Regions from separate parts of the Pseudalkalibacillus sp. R45 genome, predicted to be linked through region 1. Evidence: riboswitches for the same ligand, from Rfam matches in the RefSeq annotation. Region 1 holds a riboswitch; the other holds the start of a gene.

Region 1 (8,050 bases):
ACTCTTACTCTGATGCGTTAATCTAATACGTTTCTACTGTATCATATTGTTGCTTCAAGTTCCATTATCCGAGCATATGTCTGGTTTTCCAACATTTGATAATCATTATTTGCCTAATTCAATACAAACTAACATTATGAAAAGATACAGGAAAGGACTGAATTCCCTGTATGAAAAAAATTGTATTGTTAGTCATTTTCATAATAGGTGTAAACATTGGAACAACTGAAATAGCTGAAGCAAAAAAGACATATCAGAAAGAAGATGTGGGGCGTTACGCGCTTTATCATAAAATGGAGGCACTCACCTCCATTCCATGGTATTATTTGGGGGCGATCGATCAATATGAACGATCCATCAGGCGTGCCCAAAAAGACCTTCCAGAAGAAGAAGGATTGATCGGTATTTACTATTCACCAATACAATGGGTAGGACCATTAAACCCGAATTTGGATGATACAAATGCATCGACCATTTCATTATTCGGCGGCGTAGGACTTGATGGAAATAACGATGGAAAAGCAGATCGAAATAATGATGAGGATGTGTTATATACATTTGCTCATTACCTTCAGGCATACGGTTTTGATGAAGAAAACATTAAAATCGGTTTATGGGATCACTATCATCGTGATAAAACCGTCGACATCATCATGGGAATTGCGAAGGTTTACCGTGAGTACCAAACCTTGAGTCTTTACGAGCGTGCATTTCCTGTTCCAATCAGGGCTAACTATAGCTTCCGGAACACCTGGGGAGATCGCCGGGGATTTGGTGGACTTCGCATCCATGAAGGAACTGATATTTTTGCGGACTACGGTGTACCTGTAAGAGCAACGACTTATGGCATAGTGGAAATCGCAGGGTGGAATCGTTTTGGAGGGTGGCGTGTCGGGATTCGTGACTTGAACAACGTCTACCATTATTACGCGCATCTGAAAGGGTTCGAAAAGGGTATTGGGAAAGGCTCTGTGGTCAAGCCAGGCCAAACGATTGGTTACGTTGGGAGCTCTGGATATGGACCACCAGGGACAGCTGGTAAATTTCCTCCGCATCTTCATTATGGTATGTATCGTGACAATGGTTATAACGAATGGTCATTCGACCCGTATCCCTACCTCAAAGCGTGGGAACGGCAAGACCGTAATAAAAAATAAACCACTAAAGAAAACTTGGCAAAGACAAGCCTTGGCGAAGGCTGAGCCATAGTTGCACTTATACTGAAGAAAGTGATTATACTTTCTTTAAGTGAAAAAAAAGATGAGCTGAATCATTTCCAGCCCATCTTTTTTTCGTTTTATTTTTGCTTAGACGTTCTCACCGCATTTGCAATGCTTGCAGCTAAACCTCCCCAAAGGACAACCATTCCGATGACCATCATTGTAATTGCTCCACCAGACATTTAGTTAACCTCCTTTTCTGACTCAAGAGAAGTATTACTATTCCACTTCTTCAAGGAGAAGAGAATTCCAACGACTACAGCTCCGATTGCAACAGCCCATCCGGAATAGAAGATGAAGAAGTTTGAATACCCTTCGTAGTTCCCGGTCTCCGTTGGAAATTCCCTCATCAAGTTTTGTTTGAATAGTTGGAACATCATGTAACCAAGGATGACCGGCGTAATGATACCTAGACATATTTTCCACCATCCACCAAGGCGTATATCTGAAATTCCATTCGAATGTCCTTGGAAATCTGTAAGTTTCTTCAAGAACCATGCAACTGCGATTACTTCAACTAAACCAACAAGAGCAATACCGAATTGGTTGATGAAGTAGTCTGCAGCATCCAGGAAGAACAAGCCGCCTTGTGTAGCAAATAGGATTGAGACTAGTGCTGCAACACCTCCACCGACAAATACAGCCTTTGTACGTGAAGTTCCAAACTTCTCTGAGATACCAGCCACATAAGTTTCCACAATTGAAATCAATGAAGATAGACCCGCAAGGACTAATGACGCAAAGAATAAGAACCCGAATAATTCATTAAGCGCTGGGAATTGGTTAATGATTTGCGGGAAGACCACGAATGCAAGACCCACTCCTCCAGCGACAACTTCATCCACTGGCACGTTAGCTGATACTGCCATGAATCCAAGAGCACTAAAGACTCCAATACCTGCTAAAAGCTCAAATCCTGAGTTACTGAATCCTGTGATGAATGCATTATTCGTAATATCGGACTTTTTCGGCAAGTAACTCGAGTAAGTAATCATGATTGCAAATGCAATTGATAAACTGAAGAATATCTGCCCATAAGCCGCAACCCAGACCTTCCCATCCCAAATCGCATCAAAGTTCGGTTTAAAGAAAGCTTCTAAACCGGTCGCAGCACCAGGTAATGTGACTGCCCGAATAACGATGATCAAGAATAAGATGACAAGTGCTGGTATGAAAATCTTATTTGCTACTTCAATACCTTTTTTAACACCTTTAAAAAGTACACTCAGTGTAATAACCCAAACGATTAATAATGGAATGAATACCCCTGGTACCAAGCTTCCTACTTCACCCGGTGCACTTAGATTCAAGTACTCCGAAAACAAGAAACCTTCTGTGTCCTCGCCCCATTTAAGGTTCAAGGCAAAAATCGAATATGAAATAGCCCATGCAATGATGACTGCATAATAAGTAGAAATGACAAACGAAATAAAGACTTGCCACCAACCAATCCACTCAGACTTTTTATTCATACGGTGGTAGGTAAGCGGTGCAGATCCCCGGTACTTGTGACCCATGGTAAATTCCATTACTAATAACGGAATCCCGGCAGTTAGTAATGCGATCAAATACGGAATAAAGAAAGCTCCTCCACCGTTGTCATAAGCTACCGCAGGGAATCGCCATATGTTTCCGAGGCCGATTGCGGATCCGACAGCTGCTAAAATAAATCCTGCTCTAGTGCCCCACTGTGCTCTGTTCTCCATTATTACTCCCCCATTCTCTAATGTTTTGTTACTAAAGTCGACAGTTGAAAACTTTAGTTTTTTCTGACTATTTCGATTATAGTATAGCTGTTTTAATAGAGACATGTCAAAGAATTTTCAAAAAAATTAGTGATAAATGTCTATATAGAAGATTTGCAGTTTTGGTATAAATATACTACATATTATTACATTTTTTTCATAAAATATTCTTTTCCTGAGGTGGGGGTTCTCGGTTATCCGCTGTTTTCTCAGAGTTGGAGTTATGACTGATTGGATTTCTACCCGTAAGATTATCGTGGAGAAGGACTGGAGTCAATGGTACTATCGCTTGTTTTAGATCGCTAATCGATCATTTCGGACAGGCGCACGCTCTTTTCGTCTGTTCCTGTCCCATATTGACCTGTTTTGGGACAGGGGGTCGCTTATTCCTCTGCCTCCTGTCCCGTATTGACCTGTTTCGGGACAGACTTTCGTTTTTTCCTCTAGCTCCTGTCCCGTATTGTACTGTTACGGGACAGCTCTTCGCTTTTTCCTCTGCCTCCTGTCCCGTATTGACCTGTTTCGGGACAGACTTTCGTTTTTTCCTCTAGCTCCTGTCCCGTATTGTACTGTTACGGGACAGCTCTTCGCTTTTTCCTTTGGCCCCTGTCCCGTATAACATCGTTACGGAACAGCTCTATGCTCTTTCCTCTCGTTCCTGTCCCGTATTACAGCGTTACGGGACAGGTTTTTGCTTTTTCCACTGCCTCCTGTCCCAATTAGTCACCTTCGTCCACACTTTTTCTTCACAACAAAAAAGCTGACCCATTCGAGTCAGCTTTTTAAGATAAATCAATTAGTTTTGTTCTCGCGGTGATTCGATACTTGTGAAGTTCATCTTCTTCAATATGAAAGCCACAATGATCACGAGCACAAGTGATACCAGCAGTGACAACGTGACGCTTTGTGTAAAACCAATAATAAGGAATCCGACCGAACTGATGACAGCAGCCAATAGCGCATATGGCAATTGGGTCATCACATGATCGATATGGTTGCTTCCCGCTCCCGTTGATGAAAGGATCGTCGTATCGGATATTGGTGAACAATGGTCACCGAAAACGGATCCTGCAAGAACTGCCGCCAGTACAGGAAGGATATAACTAATGTCAGTCGCTGCTGCAATTTCTCCAGCTATCGGAAGCATGACACCAAACGTCCCCCACGAAGTACCTGTAGCAAAAGCCATGATTCCAGAGATCAAGAACAACAATACAGGCAGGAACGCAATATTAATGTTGTCATCTACAATCCCAGCTAAATATTTTCCTGTTCCGATTTCATCGATGATGGCAATGATTACCCAAGCAAAAATCAGAATGTAGATAGCTGGAAGCATGGATTGGATTCCCTTCCAAATACCTGTTCCGAAATGCTTTCCAGGCAATTTTTTCATCAAGAAAAGAACAATCGTGACAGCTAATCCGAACAATCCGCCGTAAACAAGTGATTTCGCAACATCGGTATTTTCAAACATGGAAAGTAAGGTGACATTTCCTTCAGTTGCTTGGGCACCGGTATAAAGCATTGCAGCGACTGTCCCAACAATCAACGCAACGATCGGCCAGATCAGATCCCCTACTTTTCCTTTATCGCTCTCAGGCAACCCAATCTGTTGACCAGGCACCGCTTTGTTATCCGGGTTTAATACTTGTCCTTCATTGATCGCCCTTTCTTCATGTGCCTTCATTGAGAACAAGTTGATATTCCATAACGCTGTTGCAAACACAAGCAACAGTGCTGAAAGTGCATAAATATTCATCGGAATCATTTTCACAAAGGCTTCCAGCGCGCCTATTCCAGCTACTTCATGAGTGGCAAGAATACCACCAATCAAACCGATGATATACGCGCCCCAGCTTGAAACAGGTGAAATGACACAGACAGGCGCAGCGGTCGAATCGATATAATACGCAAGCTTTGCTCTAGAAATACGATGGCGGTCCGTCAATGGACGACTTACATTCCCAACTGCTAGAGAATTGAAGTAATCGTCAATGAAAATGATGATACCCAGAACGATCGTCAAGATTTGAGCGCCAACACGGGTCTTCACCTTTTTAATCGCCCATTCACCAAAGGCACGGCTTCCCCCAGCAATCGCAATTAATGATGTCATGATGCCAAGAATTAATAAGAATAAAAGGATGAATACATTCCACGTGTTCACTTCCCATGCGCCTGCATCATTCTGCGTGATGAAAAGATCACGTACGATTTCGAAGATTTGGGTGAAACTCGCCAATATATCAAAGTTGTTGAGCATGAATGCTCCGACGAGGATGCCTGTCCCAAGTGACAACAACACCTTTCTCGTCAAGGCCACCATAAGTAATGCAAGTAACGGTGGAATCAAAGAATAAATTGTATTTTCCATTGAATAATGTTCTCCTCCTATTAATTAATCGATGGATGAAATAAAAAAAGGCAACGATAGATAGAAAATAACCTATCGTTACCTTGTAAGTAACAGTTATCCCCCATCGATCACGTAGTTCTCCACTATCCAATCTTCCCGGATAGTGACAGTGCTACACCTATTAGATGCAACCCCAACAGTAAACCTTTCGACAAAAGTGTACTGCTTCGGCAAATAACCCTTTCCAGTGATGGTCATCGATGTCTTTCTCGCATCATTGTACTGATGTTCTTTGCTCCACTACCTCATCTGATGATAAGGTCTATGATATTTTTTGCGCCATTAAATATTTTAAATGATTAGCTATAAAAATACAAGGGTTGTGAGGAGTCGTATAAAATCAATTGGTGTTCTCTTCTTTTTTCTTTTCTGCTTCATTACTGTTTTCTTGGTTATTATCATCATTGTTCTTGTTTTCGATATCGATCTGCGGATTGATTGGTATGACTGGCTGAGCACCTGAGCTGCCATCCCCTTTATGGTAGTAATACGGCACATCCTGAGGTATTAATTGAGAAACTAACATGACATTCGTTTTAATCACTCTTTCTTTTGTTTCAAACGGAACAACAATTTGGGTCCTTACGATGACTTCGATCCATCCCCGTAAATGAATCGTATTGATGCCTGCATTCTCTGTTGATTCATTCCAGCTTGATTCCACACTTCCGATGACTCGGAAACGCACCGGTATACTTGGTCCGAGGTTGGCAAGTAGAGCATTATCCGTCGCTCGACCTAGGGGGATTTCAGTGAAAATGCCGTTAGAAAATTCATCTTCTCTGTTGACTTCAATACCAGCAAAGTTTGCAAAATCCGGCTTTTTCCCTTGTTCAATCTGTTCGAGTAAAGATTGAACATTAGCTGTTGCAAGAGATTGAACCTCATTAACGACCTTTGGATCCGTACCTACCAATGCAACCTTGCCTTCATTATCTAAGGTGACATTAATGAGACCGTCCGTTTTACCAGCATCTACAATCCTGTTTTTAACAGCACTTTGGATTGCAAGTTGCGCCATATCTGCGGTCTCTGTCTCTGCAATCTGCATGAGTGTAGGCTCGATTCCTTTATCTACAAGCCACAATGCCTGTGCGGTTAGTAAAGTGAATATGATGAACGATATGATGAAGACATATTGAAATGGAAGAGGTCGTTTTCGGGGACGCCTCCGTATTCTCCACATAAAAATACCCCCTATCTATTGCTATATGTATGCAATGATTGGGGGTTGTATAGCTATTAATTTGGACAGAATCATAACTTAGCCATTTTAAGCAGCGCATCCCGTCCACTTGTACCTTTAGTGATACCAATTGCTTCGGCTTCTAACGTAACGGACTCTAACGGAGCTTCCAATAGCTGATCGAGGGTTCGTACACCTACAGCCCGCCCTGCGATTATTTTCCGCTCAGCCAATTTTTCATTCAGCAACGCCACATCTAGTGCACCACACATGATATATCCTTTGTCATTGCTGATCGACATGAAGTTGGTTTTCGGTAATGCCACTGTCACGCCTGTAAACAGATGCCCATCGATTTCGATAGGAGTGACCGTAATCATCTTTTCTCACGCTCCTTTTCTATACTATCAATATGTCATAGTAGTACAAAGCGTGTTGGCGTAGTGCCTATCTTTCAAAGGTTTTTAACTTCCAAGCAAGGACATCCCTCAGCATCTCCGGCAAGTAGAAGATTTTTTCCTCGGCATAATGGACAGATGGAAGCAAACGACCGAAGGTAAACATATCAATGGCACCAATGACGTATATTTTTTCTGGATCCAAAGGTTGCCCATTTATTGAGATGCTTTTTACGTGGTACTCGCCATCAGCCATGTCTTTACCCATGATTTCAACACCATCGAATATCATCCGTCCCATCACTTTCCCGCGGAATCCCAGGCCTTTGACTACGCGCTGTTCCAATTCCTTCGTCATCGCATGATGAATCATTTCTTTCAAGTATTCGCCTTTCAGCAAGATTTTACATGGATTGATTGGATGGGGACACACACGATGGAGATCTCCTTTCGTAACAGGTCCTGCTTTTAATGGTTCCAGCAACAATCCTGCATTGATCATGCTGATTTCCGAATCACACCATTCTCTGATTGCTTCAGCTAATAAACTAGTAAAAGCAGAAGGTCCGAACCACTCCAAATCGAGCGGGCGATCTAGTTCCGTCACGACCTCAGATAAACATTCATTGGCTTGTTCGCTCAATTGAGCAAGAAGCTGTTCACTATTCGTATCAGTCTCATACTCTTGCAGGTCTATGCATCGTGCTTTTACATGATCAATTTTTTGAATATCCTCGTTCCATTCGAGTTCCATGTGGCCGATGTATACACCGAATTTCCCTGCTTGCCCAATGGTCGTATCGTTAGCATGCAAACCATTTGGAAGGACATGATGCGTATGTGCGCCTAAAATGATATCAATGTCATCCATTTCAGTTGAAATCTGTTTATCCGCTTCTAATCCAAGATGTGAAAGCAGAATAAGGATATCGACCTGATTCCGGATTTCTTTTACGGATTCAATGAGTGCTTCATAAGGATCCTGAATCTCCCAGCCAAGCTGATTGTAATAGGCTTTAAACGGAGCAGTCACGCCGACCACACCGATTTTCAAGCCATTTTGCAGGGTATGGATTTGGTAC
Region 2 (7,996 bases), on a different contig from region 1:
TGGAAAATAGTAAAAACAACTCAGATAAAAAGAAATTATTGGGGATTATCAGTTCTTGTTTCGTTACAGGTTTTGTCGGTGGAATCAGTTACGCAATAAATAAAGAAAGCAAGCGTAAAGGAATCTCCATACCTACACTTTCTAAAGAAAAGTATGATCATAAGAAAGAGGACTTCTACACCCATGGAAGAAATCAATATATCAGTATTAAAAAGGCAGCGGATGATGTCAGCAAAGATGCATCATTGAATGCCAAAAAGGAAATCGCAGCATCAAAATAAGGTGTAAAATAGGACTGTGAACAGCAGTCCTATTTTTTATGCAGGGATTACTGTAGAACTATAGAAAATGTAACGAGGAAATATGTAAGGGGCTGGGAAAGTGACAAATGAATTATTAAATGATTTCAAACAGTTTTTAGAGAGATATCGTGAATCCTGGAACAGCTTAGACGCTAAGAAAATGGTGAACCACACTTCAAAAGAACTGAAAGCGAGATGGGCTTTACCTGAATTAACCTTGGATGATTGGGGTTATGAACGTGCACGTGAAGGATGGGAACAAGCTTACCAAAGTCTTGAACGTATAAACCCAAGATGGATGTTTGAAGATATTCTGATCGAAATCAATAAGCAGCAAGAGGGTATAGCTGTTTTTTGGGTGACGCTTGAACTTGATGGGGAACTTATAGATGATAAGCTTCTTTTTGTAGAAACCTTCCATAAAGAAAATGGGGAATGGAAAAAAGTCCGGGAATATGTTGAGACGAACTTTGATACGATTGATTCCACAAAGGGGGGAGCAAGTGAATTATAAAGACCTCATGAAATTGAAAGGGTACCATCTTTCACTCGAACAAATTTCTGAACGAAGAATGAAGGATGTGAGACTAAGGATAATCGTAAATAGAAGTGATAACATAATGGATCTTCTGATTTTCCACATTATGACAGTAATGTAACCACCTATCAGATCGATTTTTCACATTATGTTACATATTCAGTTATTTATGAGGATTATACGGTATGGAATGAGGCTGAAATTTTTCAGGGTGAATCATTCCGTGCATATGATCGATCGAAATATTTCGAGTTTATACAAAAAGAATCAGTACTGCCAGATAAAGAATGCGAACATTATTCATTGGTGTGCCATGAACATAATGTGGATGTCATCTCTTATGTTGAACCGATTATAAGTGAAACAGCTTTTTATAAAAATCTCTTTTAGTGAGGGCGAACCGAAGCTGGGAATCTCGCTTGGTCCGCTGATTCCGCTGGAGTCTCGTATATTTCATCCATTTACAGGTTTCAATCAATCAAAAGTTTTTTAATAGCAACCAACTTTTTTAAAACAGCATTATAAAGTATCAAAATAGGTAAGGGATCTATTTCCAGAGTGTCTGGCACTTAGAAATAGATCTTTTTTTGGTACATTTTTTTCATTTTATCACTATAAAAAATAATACCTTGCATTATTAGGTAATATAATATATAAATAAAATAGGGGGTGAGAAAATATGGAAATTAACAAAGAAGTACTTAAAGGGCATATAGACACATTGATTCTATCGTTATTGGATACAAGGGATATGTATGGCTATGAATTAGCTAAACTGGTCAGGGAGAAAAGCGATAATCAATTTGAACTAAAAGAAGGGACGCTTTATTTGTCCTTAAAACGACTTGAAAAGAATAAATGGATTACTTCTTACTGGGGGGATGAGCAAGGGCCAGGAGGAAGACGTAAGTATTATAAGCTCACTCCATTAGGACAAGAGGGTTATGAGAAAAAACGATCGGAGTGGCAATTTGTAAAAAAAATAATAGATTCATTTTTGGAAGGGGGAAAGAAGTATGAAGCGCATTGATGTATTTGTCGAATCGGTCTATCAAAATATCGGAGGAAATAATAAAGAAATCCAAGAACTGAAAGATGAAATGAGAAACCACCTCATGGAATCGGTTCATGAATTAAAATTAGAAGGTAATTCAGAGCAAAAAGCAATTGATATTGCCATTGAACGATTTGGTGAAGAAACAGAATTACGCTCTATTGTGGGACAATTATTCGAAGTTCAAAAATTATTTGCCAAAAGGATACTTTATTTAGCAATTGGCTCTCTTTTACTCACCTTATCAGTGTTTTTGTTTCATTGGCAAAATGCAGAATCGAATGCACATGAACTTTCTATAATAGCAACAGATATATTCGATGAATTGGAAAATACAGCAGCCATCCCTTCTGAACTAAGTAAAGAAATTGAGCAATTAGTACTTAAAACAAATCATATTGTTGAAGTAAGCATCTATGATTCTAACAAAATTAGGAGAGAAGGGATTAACTTTGTAAGTTACAATACTGATGTGGCCGAAGCAGAATACCAATACGAAAGGACACTATGGGCTCCTAAATGGTTAGGTGTTGATTTCTTTCCATATGGAAACGGAAATGAACAATGGTATGTTGAAATGAGACATCGAAGCTTCGGTACGCTATTCACTATTATTTTGTTTGTGGGAATTGCAATCTATTGGACTTTATTTACGATTTGGGCCACCGTGAATGCATATCATCAAAAACGATTGAATATCCTTTGGGTTATTGCTTTTGGTTTATTAAATGTATTAGGGTTTATTATTTATCATTTTTCCACTAATAAAAATCAGCAGCGTATAAGTAGTATTAAAACATGAAGAACATCTTCTGGATTTCTAAGACGTCTTTCAAAGATAGAAGGCGTCTTTTATTTATTTGGTTTTGTTAATCTTCGTTGTTGATTTTACACTTAAAGAAAAGGCTCAGCCAGCGCCAAATGCTTGGCTTTGCCAAGTTTACTTTAAACGAAATTCACGACATTCCTGCGAGAAAAGCTGGCCAGGTGAGACCTCGCCACGAACTGTCCAAGTTCGTGAGGAGGATTACGGTTCGCCAGCGGAAAGGGAGTTAATTTCGAAGAAATCAACATCATTCTTTAACAAAGCCATTTATTTAAATAGTATCAAGAGATAATAAATCCTATTTTTTTATTTGTTTTTTAAGAGGAACTTTGTCTTAATATCTCGAAATAAGTTAAGACATTACATATTCTGTCTGAGCATACAAGGAGGTCCAAATTGAGAAAAATATTGCCAGCATCCATTCTTTCTTATACCCAGTATGGTTATCTAAAGGTTGCCAAGTCACTTAAAAGCCATTGTCCGAAGTGTGGGAAAACCGGGAATTTTACTTTGAAAGCAAATTATTATCAGGTAAAGAAAACTGGATTGTTCGCAGAAGGGCATTGTTCCGAATGTAAGAAACCATCCGTGTTTGTCATCATGCTGGATGAACGTTCAGACCACAACATCCAAGAAGCTGAAATTTATATCTATGATCCAATGGCTTCACAAGGTCGCATGGATCAAATCCAGGGGAACAAGAACATTCCTAAAGATCTTATCAGATCCTATACTTCTGCCTTGAATGTCAGTCAGTCGAAAGACAATTCTGCAACTGCAGTCATGTCGAAAAGAGTGATTGAAAGTGTTCTCAAAAATTATCTTGGAGAGAAAACGAAAGAACAATCCCTTTCTCAGCAATTCGAGCAATTACCAAAGCATGTCGATTTATCTAAACCAATCCAATCACTGAGCCATTTAGTTCATCCAGATCGTCCTTTTTACGAAATGCTTGAGCTGGAAAGGGAAATCGATGATGAGACAGCAGCCTTGTTGATGGAACTCCTGGAAGGCCTTATTGAATATCTCTTTGTCCTTCCTGAGAAAATCGAATCTGTACATACTGAAATCGAGCAAAAACTCAAGTAGCAACAAGGAGTAAGGTCCTGGTCATTATTGGGGACCTTCTTTTAATGGCCAGATGACCTAGGTGACTAATCGGGTTGCTTCCGTTTTCGATTGATCATGGAAAGGGAGTAAATTTTGTAACCATCAAAATGGCTATTGGTTATAGTTGATTTACATTTGAATTTAGGCTAGAGTATAGGAATTAATCATCATTGTTAAAGGAGTCGCATAATGAAAGTCGCCTATTTAGGACCTAAAGGAACTTTTTCAGAGGAAGCTGCTGTTCGATACTTTTCATCTAACCAAATGGATGGGCTGATGTGTGAATCCATTTTAGATGTTTTGGATGCAATTAGGAATAAGGAAGTCGAAAAAGGGATTGTCCCGATTGAAAATTCAATTGAAGGAACAATCAATATTACAATAGATGGCTTGTTGATGAATGACCTTTTCATTGAAGGGGAAGTCATACTGCCTGTGGCTCTACACTTGTTAGGTGTAAAAGGAGCGGATCTCAATAAGATCGAAGAGGTCTGGTCGATTCCCCCTGCTTTAGCGCAATGTCGCGATTACATTCAGTCTTTAGGGGCATCCAGCCGACATTTCAACAGTACCGCTGCTGCAGCAAAAGCTGTCCGGGATGAAGCTAAAGTGGAGTTCGGAGCCATTGCCTCAGAATGGTCAGCCAAAGCTTTCGGGTTGGAGTTAGTTAAAGAAAACATTCAAGATTTCACGGAAAATCATACCCGATTTGTCGTTGTTTCGAACCCTCCTGAGGAGATTGCTCACTCAGAAAAAGCAATGTTGGTCATCACTCCATTTGAAGAACGACCTGGGGTGTTGGTCACGATATTGAATGTGTTTGCATCGTTATCAATTAATCTCTCTTGGATTGAATCACGTCCAACTAAAAAGAAGTTAGGCACATATCGCTTTTTTGTCGAAACACAAAAGGGAGTAGAGGATTCGGATATGATCAAAGCGATGACGATCCTTGAAACGTACGGGCACCATGTTCAAATCCTCGGAAGTTATAATACGACGAAACTTTAATAGGGGGGGTTATGGGAGAATTATTCCTTTCCGGAGGCGGAAATGCCGAACAGACACGTGAGGTAAACGAATATTTTATCCAAAAGATTGATCCTGTGAAACCGCTACTTTATATTCCTCTTGCAGGTGATCCCAAGTTCAGAACCTATGATCGTTGTCTGGATTATGTGAAAAGTATGTTCAATCCACTAGGAGTGAGTGAAATCATGATGTGGACTGATCTCAGAGAGAAAACAATTGATGATGTTACACCATTTTCAGCTGTATATATAAGTGGCGGAGACCCTACTCCAATCATTGCGATACCAGAAGGCACAGCCGTTTATGCAACACCCCATAAATTATCAGTGTTAGGTTTAGATGAAGCTTATTTGTTTGATAAAGAAAATAAGGCCGTCATGGAAAAGGTATAGGGAGATAATTTATTTTCACGTAAGAGCATGTAATTAAATATAGCGATCAAAACAGCTTCTCCTATGCAATAGTAGGTTTAATCCCGATAGTAAAAGGGAAGGATTAACCACTAGGAGGAACCTATGAAAAAAATATTAGCATATACCATTAGTATGATATTATTCGTATCAGCAATCGCAGGAATTATTGCAATGAATCAGAAGCAAGAAGCCAAAACAAAGGAAAGCACAAATTTGGTAGCATTGGGGGATTCGCTTACCTATGGTGTTGGTGATGATATGGGTAGCGGATATGTCGATGATCTTCAAACACTGCTTTCAGACCATCATGATGGCGCAGTTACCGTCCAGAATTTTGGAATACCTAACCAGCAAACAGATGGGCTGTTATATCAGCTTCAACATACAGATGTTAAAGACAATTTAGACGATGCGGATTATTTCATCATTTTTATTGGTACCAATGATGTCCTCAAAAGTAACGGCAACAACCTGCTTCCTATTTATGAAAAACGGTTGAAAGCAGGAAAAGCGGATTATGAAAAAAATGTAATAGACATCATGACGATTATTCGGGATGAAAATCCGGACGCACCTATTTTATTTCTTGGCCTTTATAACCCATATCCTTCATCTGCAAAAATAGAGCAAGTGATTGAAGAATGGAATGTTACAAGCCAGAAGATCGTCAACAACTATCCTCGTGTGAAATTCATTTCCACGAACGAGCTATTTCAGGAAAAATCCACTGAGTATTTCAGTGATTCCCTGCATCCCAATAAAAAAGGGTATAAATTGATCACGAAGAAAATCGTAGAAGAATATGATTTCTAAGAAGGTTGTCCAAAAGGGCAGCCTCTTGTTTTTGTAGATATTTTTTCATATTTGTAGATAATTTTTTATTTTTGTACATAATTTATTATTTTTGTAAGTTGACCCTTCAATTTTGTAGATAATGCCTGTTTATCACGTTCAGATGACTAAAGTCTAATAACGACAACTGTTTTTAGTGTTAATTGATGCAGAATTTGACCTAGATAAAGCACATTTCTCCAACGAATTTCCCATTTTGAAAAAAAGCTTGTTTCATTGTCGTGTTTCTGGTAGAATAACAAACAATTAAATTTAAAGGCCACACTTCATGCAAGTTTGAAGTGATGGTAGAGGCGCGAAGACCATTAGTATTTTGCATGAAGAGGTTGGGCTCTAATGAGTGCAAAAGGAAAGGGGAATTCGCCGAAGCTGGATTGTCGTCTCAACAAACATCCGGCTGGACCTGTATTGAATAAGTACAGGGCTGTCATACGACCATGCTCCCTGCTGGCGTATGGAGGACTATCTCACGTAAAGGGAATAAGTGTGGCAGACGTTTGAGGATCGACTCTCAAGTCTGGCGATTTGTTTTATTTCAACCATTTAAACAATGGTTGCGGATGAACGTCCGTCACACTTCTATTGAGTCGATCTTTTTATTTCTCAACATGAAAGGAATGGAATCATGGCATTAATCGTACAAAAATATGGTGGTACATCTGTAGGATCGATTGAACGAATTCAAAATGTGGCTAATCGTGTCATTGATACTTACAATCAGGGCAAGGACGTAGTCGTTGTTGTTTCAGCAATGGGAAAAAGTACTGATCATCTGATTCAAATGGCAAATGACATTTCTGATAATCCCTCAAAAAGGGAGCTTGATATGCTCGTATCGACAGGAGAGCAAGTTTCGATGTCGTTGTTGGCAATGGCTTTACAACAAAAAGGATATCAATCTGTCTCACTTACTGGCTGGCAAGCTGGTATCAAAACGGAAGCTGCACATGGGAATGCAAGGATTCTAGACATCAACAACAAGCGAATCAATGGACACCTGGCCGAAGGAAACATTGTCATAGTTGCTGGATTCCAAGGTTTGACTGATGAAGAGGAAATCGCGACGCTCGGCCGAGGTGGATCTGATACGACAGCTGTCGCATTAGCCGCTTCTTTAAAAGCGGAAAAGTGCGAGATCTATACGGATGTCACAGGGGTATACACAACCGATCCAAGAGTTGTTGGAGGAGCTAGGAAGCTCGAATCGATCTCCTATGATGAAATGCTTGAAATGGCGAACCTTGGCGCGGGAGTATTACATCCTCGGTCTGTCGAATTCGCTAAAAATTACAACGTTAAGTTAGAGGTCCGGTCAAGTATCGAAAAAGAAACCGGCACCATGATAGAGGAGGAAGTTTCAATGGAAGGCAATCTTACAGTGCGAGGAATCGCGTTTGAGAGTAATGTAACAAAAGTGACCGTTCATGGTTTACAGGATGATATCAATACATTAGCAAAGTTATTCACGATCCTTTCAGACCAAAAAATCAATGTAGATATCATCATCCAGAACACCAATGGTAAAGAAGCGACGGATATCTCTTTTTCATTGGATTCAGAGGTGCTCAATCAGGCGTTGGAAGTATTGAGTGAATATCAACCAGAGTTGAATTATGACCATATTACGTATGAAGGTGACCTTGCGAAAGTTTCGATCGTAGGTTCAGGAATGATTTCCAATCCAGGTGTTGCTGCAAAAATGTTTAACGTATTATCTTCTAATGGGATCAAAATCAAGATGGTCAGCACATCCGAGATCAAGGTCTCTACAATCGTGTCTAGCACCACAATGATTTCTGCAGTGGAATGCTTGCATGAAGCATTTGAACTCGAAGAAAGAAAAACAGTCGAAGTTTAATAACTGCTTGA

What was found. Region 1 has a riboswitch for lysine ahead of ACTWQL_RS01740 (Na+/H+ antiporter NhaC family protein). Riboswitches for the same ligand answer to the same signal wherever they lie in the genome.
Region 2: linked by a shared signal. The riboswitch ahead of ACTWQL_RS05840 (aspartate kinase) and the one ahead of ACTWQL_RS01740 (Na+/H+ antiporter NhaC family protein) in region 1 are both predicted to bind lysine.

The regions. Positions count from the first base shown of each region.
Region 1 covers NZ_JBQQCL010000001.1:328,265-336,314, forward strand. Annotated here, with positions in the region: gene ACTWQL_RS01725 (M23 family metallopeptidase) at 171-1,157, shown strand; gene ACTWQL_RS01730 (methionine/alanine import family NSS transporter small subunit) at 1,298-1,402, opposite strand; gene ACTWQL_RS01735 (sodium-dependent transporter) at 1,403-2,926, opposite strand; gene ACTWQL_RS01740 (Na+/H+ antiporter NhaC family protein) at 3,762-5,342, opposite strand; lysine riboswitch at 5,450-5,635, opposite strand; gene yunB (sporulation protein YunB) at 5,725-6,570, opposite strand; gene ACTWQL_RS01750 (YunC family protein) at 6,642-6,950, opposite strand; gene ACTWQL_RS01755 (bifunctional metallophosphatase/5'-nucleotidase) at 7,018-8,050, opposite strand, start outside.
Region 2 covers NZ_JBQQCL010000002.1:13,702-21,697, forward strand. Annotated here, with positions in the region: gene ACTWQL_RS05800 (hypothetical protein) at 1-281, shown strand, start outside; gene ACTWQL_RS05805 (hypothetical protein) at 382-816, shown strand; gene ACTWQL_RS05810 (PadR family transcriptional regulator) at 1,520-1,870, shown strand; gene ACTWQL_RS05815 (permease prefix domain 1-containing protein) at 1,857-2,696, shown strand; gene ACTWQL_RS05820 (hypothetical protein) at 3,117-3,809, shown strand; gene pheA (prephenate dehydratase) at 4,020-4,841, shown strand; gene ACTWQL_RS05830 (hypothetical protein) at 4,853-5,254, shown strand; gene ACTWQL_RS05835 (DUF459 domain-containing protein) at 5,378-6,088, shown strand; lysine riboswitch at 6,408-6,600, shown strand; gene ACTWQL_RS05840 (aspartate kinase) at 6,753-7,985, shown strand.